One region of the Methylobacterium sp. J-043 genome, then DNA from elsewhere that is predicted to be linked to it. Evidence: riboswitches for the same ligand, from Rfam matches in the RefSeq annotation. Region 1 holds a riboswitch; the other holds the start of a gene.

Region 1 (3,204 bases):
AACCAGGGGCTTGGGCAGGGCGAGGCCGGAGGTCTCGATCAGGATATGCTCCGGCGGCTCGGGCCGGTCGAGAAGCTTGGTCAGCGCCGGCACGAAGTCGTCGGCGACCGTGCAGCAGATGCAGCCGTTGGGCAGCTCCACCACCGAATCCTCGTTGCAGCCCTCGATGCCGCAGGCGGCGAGGAACGAGCCGTCGAAGCCGAGATCGCCGAACTCGTTGACGATGATCGCGAGCCGGCGCCCGCGGGCGTTCTCGACGGTGTGGCGCACGAGCGTCGTCTTGCCGGCCCCGAGGAAGCCGGTGACGATGGTGCAGGGAATCTTTTCGACGAGGCTCATGATGGGGTCTCCCCTCGGGCCGCCTTGAGCGGCGGGATGCGGGCCACGACGCCCTTGCGAAACGCCTCCGGCCGCTCGCGCCAGGGCACGACGCCGTCGGGGGTTTCGAGGTAGCGGCGCAGACCCGCCAGGATGGTGTGGGCGGCGGTATCGGGGTCTTCGAGCGCGTCGAAGTCGCCGTAGACGTAGGTCCAGCGGTTCGGTGAGGCGACCGCCACGGTGCAGGGCCGCTTACAGACCGAGAGGCACTCGGCCCCCTCGATCGTCAGGCCCGGCACGGGCGCGCGCCCGGCCTCCGCATGCAAGGCGGCCAGCAGCCTGGCCCCGGCGCGCGGCTCGGAGGCATCGCCCGCCGCGCGGCAGGTGGTGCAGACCGACAGGATGGCGGTGTCCGAATCAGGCATTCGCGCGGGCACCCGCCTCGCGGCCGAACAGGCCCCAGGCCCAGCCATAGGCCAGCCCGATCACCGCCCAGAACACGAAGCCGATGGCGAGCGAGCGCGCGGCGAACTGCGCGGCCGTGGCCGGCGGCACCTGCGAGGAGACCGTGTCGATCGATTGCGGCGCGCCCGCGAGATGCGGGGCGACGATGAGGACGAGGCCGCCCAGGATCGTCAGCGGCACCCGCCGCACGGCGATCAGGTAGAGGCCGAGCCCGGTCGCCACCACCGTCATCAGCCACCACGCCTGGCGCAGCACGAGCGGTGCGGCGCCCATGCCCGGCAGTTCCGGCGGCAGGCCGATGGCGGGGGCCAGCGCCACCGCGAGGAAGCCGGCGATGCCGACGACGAGGCCGCCCTGCGGGGTCGGCTCGCGGCGAAGCGCTAGCATCACCGCCGCGAGCAGCAGCGCGTAGCCGACGCCGCCGACCAGCGTCGCGAGACCGGTGAAGGCCATGCGCTGAAGGCCCGGTGCGGGCTGCCACTCGTCGGCCTTGCCGTGGTCGTGCCCGCCTTCGCCATGACTGTGCTGGGACGGCGCGTGGGCCGGTATGATCAAGGCCGCGAAGGGGGCGTCGGTTGTCGGTGTGAGGGCGGCATGCGCCCCCTCGCCCTCATAAGTCTCCGCCTGAAGGATCAGCGGGGAGGTCAGCGCGAGCTGAAGGCCCGTCGCGACGACGGACGCGAGGAAGCCGGCGACGAGCGCCGCCGACAGCAATCGAGTGATCATGGAAGGGCTTGAAGCCGCTGGAGCGCGGATCAGTGGCAGGGGAAGTTCTGCGCGTGGCGGAAATCGTGCGCCGCGTTGTGCAGCACGGTCGCCGGAGCGAAGCCTGCCACGAAGACGAGACCGAGGCCGAGGAAGGCGGCGACGAGAAGCGCGCGGGCGCCCTCGGCGGAGCGGGTGGTGGCCTGGGTCTGAAGGGTCGCAGTCGTCATCGGGTCACGGGCTCCGGCCGCCCCACCGGCGGCGTTCGAGAACAAAACTTCGCGGGACGGCAGGTCTCCTGGCTCGCGGCTGGTGTCGTGCCTGCCGCCTTCCCGGATCACCCGGTGGCTCGTGGCAGGAACTCGCCGCTTACAGTTGCGGGGGCAGCCGCGGAATCGAGGCTCTTGGAGAAACCTCTCACCGCATTCCCTTTTCACCCCGTTGCCGGGGCACCGTCACGGGCCGCTTGTAACGCGGAGCGGCCAGCCTTGCAAAGCGCCATTGCGTGAACGGACGCCCCCGGTGCAAACCGGCGGTCATGACGGAGGCTGCACCCGACCGGATGACCCTGGTGCTCGGCGGCGCGCGCTCGGGCAAGAGCGCCTATGCCGAGCGGCTGATCGAGGCCTGTCCGGCTCCCTGGCTCTACATCGCCACGGCGCAGGCCTGGGACGAGGAGATGCGCGTCCGCATCCATGAGCACCGGGCGCGGCGCTCGGGCTCCTGGCAGACCCTCGACGTGCCGACGGCCCTGCCGGAGGCGATGGCCGCCGCGACCGGGCCGGTACTGGTCGATTGCCTGACGCTCTGGCTCACCAACCTGCTGCTGGCCGAGGCCGATCTCGAAGCGGCCACCGACGCCCTGGCACGGGCCTGCGCGGCGGCGGCGGGCCCGCTGGTGCTCGTAGCCAACGAAGTCGGCCTCGGCATCGTGCCGGACAACGCGCTCGCCCGCCGCTTCCGCGATGCGGCCGGGCGGCTGCACCAGCGGTTGGCGCGCGACGCCGACCGGGTCGTGCTCACCGTCGCCGGCCTGCCGCTGACGGTCAAACCCTCACGCGAGAATCCTTGATGACCGAAGACGATACCCGCCACCGCGAAAAGATGGCCAAGCGCAAGGCGGTGCAGGACGCCGAGGTCGCCTCGAAGAAGATCGAGAAGGGCCTGCTCATCGTCCATACCGGCCCCGGCAAGGGCAAGACGACCGCCGCGCTCGGCCTCGTGCTGCGCATGCTCGGGCGCGGACACCGGGTCGGCGTGGTGCAGTTCATCAAGGGCGCCTGGGACACGGGCGAGGCCCGCGCGCTGAAAAACTTCGGCGATCAAATCGCGTGGCACGCGCTGGGCGAGGGCTTCACCTGGGAGACGCAGGACAAGGCCCGCGACATCGCCGCCTGCGCCAACGCCTGGGACACGGCCAAGACGCTGATGGCGGATTCCAGCATCCGCCTGCTCGTCCTCGACGAACTGAACATCGCCCTGCGCTACGACTACCTCGACCTCGAGGCGGTGCTCGCGGATCTGGCCGCCCGGCGCCCCGACCTCCACGTCGTGGTCACCGGCCGCAACGCCAAGCCGGCGCTCATCGAGGCCGCCGACCTCGTCACCGAGATGGGCAGCGTGAAGCACCATTTTTCCGCAGGCGTGAAGGCGCAGGAGGGGATCGAGTTTTGAGTTCGCGCGTCGTCGCGCGATTCTGGATTCCAAACCCAATCT
Region 2 (3,204 bases), on a different contig from region 1:
TCGACGGCGTTTCGGAGAAGGTGAAGTTGTTGGTGTGCCGGAAGCTTACGTGGTTCACGTCGAAGCCGGCCGAGAAGGTGTTGGCCAACCCGAAAAGGGAACCGCGGAACGTCGCGTCGAACCGATTCCCGACCTGTTCCTGGCTGTGGTAGATTTCAAGATAGTCGGAGCGGTCGACGAGGCCGGTTGTCGGGTTGAAGCGGTACTGCTCGACGTCGCGCCAATGCCGGCGGCTTTGAAGGCGGTAGGCGGTGTTGCGCACCGTCACGTCGGCCGAGGGGGTCCACTCCGTCCGGAACTGCGTCCAGTTGTCGGTCCAGGCGATCTTCGAATCGCGGACGTTGTAGTTGTTGAAGCGGATGGCGTCGGGGACACGCCCGTTCACCAGCGGCGAGCCCCAGTAGCGGGTGGGCTCCTGGTAGCCGAGATCGTGGCTGAGCGTGAAGGCCAGATCCGGATTCGCCTGGAGCGTCAGTGCGCCCGAGACCGCGAGGTTGCGGAAGTCGCCCTCCGGCGTGATCCAGCCGTCGGCACGGTTGCCGCTGACATTGAGGCGGTAGGCGAGCGACTCGCCGATCGGCCCGGTCGAGTCGACCGCCGCGCGGGCGATGCCGTCCTCACCGAGACCGAAGCGCGCGACGTTGAGCGGCGTGAACAGCGGCTTCTTCGAGACGACGTTGACGATGCCGCCGATGGCCCCGTCCCCGTAGAGAACCGAGGCCGGGCCGCGCAGCACCTCGATCCGTTCCACGTTCCACGTGTCGAACGGGAAGGTAACGGTGTTGGCGCCGACATAGAGCCGGGTGCCGTCGAACAGCGTCTGGATCGAATTCTGCCCGGCAAAACCGCGGGCGGTGAAGAAACCGAGTCCATTGCCCGGCGAGCCGAAGGCCGTGATGCCGGTGCCGTTCTGCGACACGGCTTCCAGCACGCTGGTCTGACCGCGCAGACGGATCGTCTCGCCCGAGATGATGTCGAGGCTTGCCGGTGTTTCCAGCGGCGTGAGACCGAGACGGCTCGCCGAGCGCGACGGCGTGCGCAGGTTGAGGCCGACGGGCGAGGACTGCGTCAGACTCGGCGTCCGCAGGGCCGCGGCGGCCTCCGCACCGACGGCGTCGGCCGGCGCGTTGGCAGGCAGGCCGATCCCAGTGCCGCCTTGCACCGCGATCTCATCGAGATGCGTCAGCGGTGCCTGAGCCCGAACCGGGCCGGACAGTGTGAGCGGGAGGGCGGCGACGGCGGACAGAAGAGACCAGCCGCAGGAGCGGCGGTGAAGGGGGGACATGATGGAAACGAGGCCTCGGCAGCAACGGTGGCACGTCACCGCGACCGAGGCCGATCCGCTGCGGGCCACGAGCCTTCAGCGTCTCGACACCTGCTGGGACACCCCGCCCGGCATGGCTCGCGTGTGACCACGGCTGACGGCAGGTCTCCTGGCTCACGGGTCGTTGTCCCCCATCGTCTTCCCAGGCGAGGCATGCCCAGTGACGTGGTGATGGAGGGCTCTCCGCTCACAGTTGCGGGGGCAGCCGCGGGATCTGGCTCGAAAGCCCTCCACCGCGTTCCCTTGTGATCCCTTGCGGGAACCGTCAACGGTCAAGCTATCGCCATGGCTGCGCATCGGTCAATGCGCCCGTCGCCCCGGGTTCCCCGTTGCGAGGGGCGATCCACAATCGCGGATCGGGCCTGTGCGCAGGGACGCATGACTGCCAAAAAGAAAAAAGGCCGCCCCGAAGGACGGCCCGAAGTCTAGGGAGGAAACGCCCAAGAAGGGCTGCAGGACCGCGACGCCATCGCGATCCGGCATGGCCATGATTTCTCAGGTTGCAGTGCACAAAGCAATCGCCGACGCGTCGGATCGGGCATGCATTTGTCGCATATGTTCGGCTCCGATCTCAGCAGCTCAGGCGGAGCCATTCGGCTGCCCAAGGGTTTCGGTGCTCCGAATGCCCGCTTATGGAAACCAGATATGCCCCGTTGGATGCTCGTGTTCCCCGTCGCGCTAATGATCCTTGCAGGGCTTGTTGTCTTCGCCTTCACGCTGACCGGCCCGACCGACAGCCAGAACACCCACGCTCCCGAGACCGGACAGACCCGCTGACATCGCCGATTCCCGGAATGCGCCGTCCCCTGATCGATTTCGGCCTGCAAATTGCGAAGTTTGCGCGGTCACAATCGTGCGGTGGGGTTCTCCATGCGGGTCGGACGCATTTTCATCCTGAGCGGCCTTCTGCTTCCGAGCGGCGCTCACGCACTCGAAGCGCATGCGGACGCAGCGGCCTTCGCAGCCGCGGCCCGTCACCATGTCGGTGAACGCGTCACGCTCGATCATTGCCATCTGGTGCACGCGACCGACGACGAGATCACCTGCATCGGCCTGTTGCCGGAGGATGCAGCAGGCAATATTCGCTTGGCCGGCAAGCTTCTGATCCGGGTCGCGGCCGCGGAGGCGCAAGGCCGTACACGTGCCCTCGCACTGTGCGCCGGTGGCGCTCTCGGCGAAGCCTGCGAGGTGAGCGTGGCGGGCGAGGTGTTCGATGCCTCTCCTTCGTTCGGGCTCCGCGAAGCCCATCTGATGGGACTGCGCGAAGCGACGATCTGCTGGCCTGACTGAATCCGGAGAACCGCTGCCGAGCTTGATCCTGATAGAACGGTGCTCGCGAGAACCGATGGTGAGACGACTTCCGGCGGTGGATCGGCATGAACCCTCAGGGGTCTAGTGCGTTCCAACTCCAAGGGAGTTTGCCGATGATCACACGTCTCTCGTTTGCCGCGGTTCTGGTCGCGGCCCTTGCCACATCCGCTGCCGCCCAAGGCCCGGCGCAGACGGGTACCGGTGGTGGTCCGACCTCGACCATCTACGCACCGAACACCTCGGCCGTCGGTCAGACCATGCCGCCTCCCGGGGCGGGCGGTGCGACTCGTGGCTCGGGAAATCGCGATCGCGAGACCGCCATGGAGAAGAAGAACGACAAAATCGACACCGGGATCTGCATCGGCTGCGATAAGTAGATCCGGCGAACCGGGACGCAGCCTCCCGAGAGCCGCGCCCGGTTCACTCTGACCAGCGTAGCGCGGCGGCGGCGGCTAGGGTGCCGACCACCGCCGCGATCAGGCTCAAGGCGGCCAGCACCGTCAACGGGGTCGTGAACGGCACCGTGCCGCCCAGGGCCGCCTCGGCCGCTGAGACCCCAAAGATTAGAG

Evidence for each region. A riboswitch is a leader RNA that binds a small molecule or an ion and turns the genes downstream of it on or off. The one in region 1 is predicted to bind cobalamin.
Region 2: it holds a riboswitch for cobalamin, as region 1 does, so the genes downstream of both, MKK50_RS11460 (TonB-dependent receptor) here and MKK50_RS20755 (CbtB domain-containing protein) in region 1, are expected to answer to the same signal.

Annotation. Positions count from the first base shown of each region.
Region 1 covers NZ_JAKSYB010000063.1:588,879-592,082, reverse strand. The annotation lists gene cobW (cobalamin biosynthesis protein CobW) at 1-339, opposite strand, end outside; gene MKK50_RS20765 (DUF1636 family protein) at 336-743, opposite strand; gene MKK50_RS20760 (CbtA family protein) at 736-1,509, opposite strand; gene MKK50_RS20755 (CbtB domain-containing protein) at 1,539-1,718, opposite strand; cobalamin riboswitch at 1,760-1,960, opposite strand; gene cobU (bifunctional adenosylcobinamide kinase/adenosylcobinamide-phosphate guanylyltransferase) at 2,027-2,560, shown strand; gene cobO (cob(I)yrinic acid a,c-diamide adenosyltransferase) at 2,560-3,162, shown strand.
Region 2 covers NZ_JAKSYB010000045.1:2,319-5,522, forward strand. The annotation lists gene MKK50_RS11460 (TonB-dependent receptor) at 1-1,285, opposite strand, end outside; cobalamin riboswitch at 1,407-1,606, opposite strand; gene MKK50_RS11465 (hypothetical protein) at 1,970-2,101, shown strand; gene MKK50_RS11470 (hypothetical protein) at 2,195-2,614, shown strand; gene MKK50_RS11475 (hypothetical protein) at 2,749-3,012, shown strand; gene ccmB (heme exporter protein CcmB) at 3,056-3,204, opposite strand, start outside.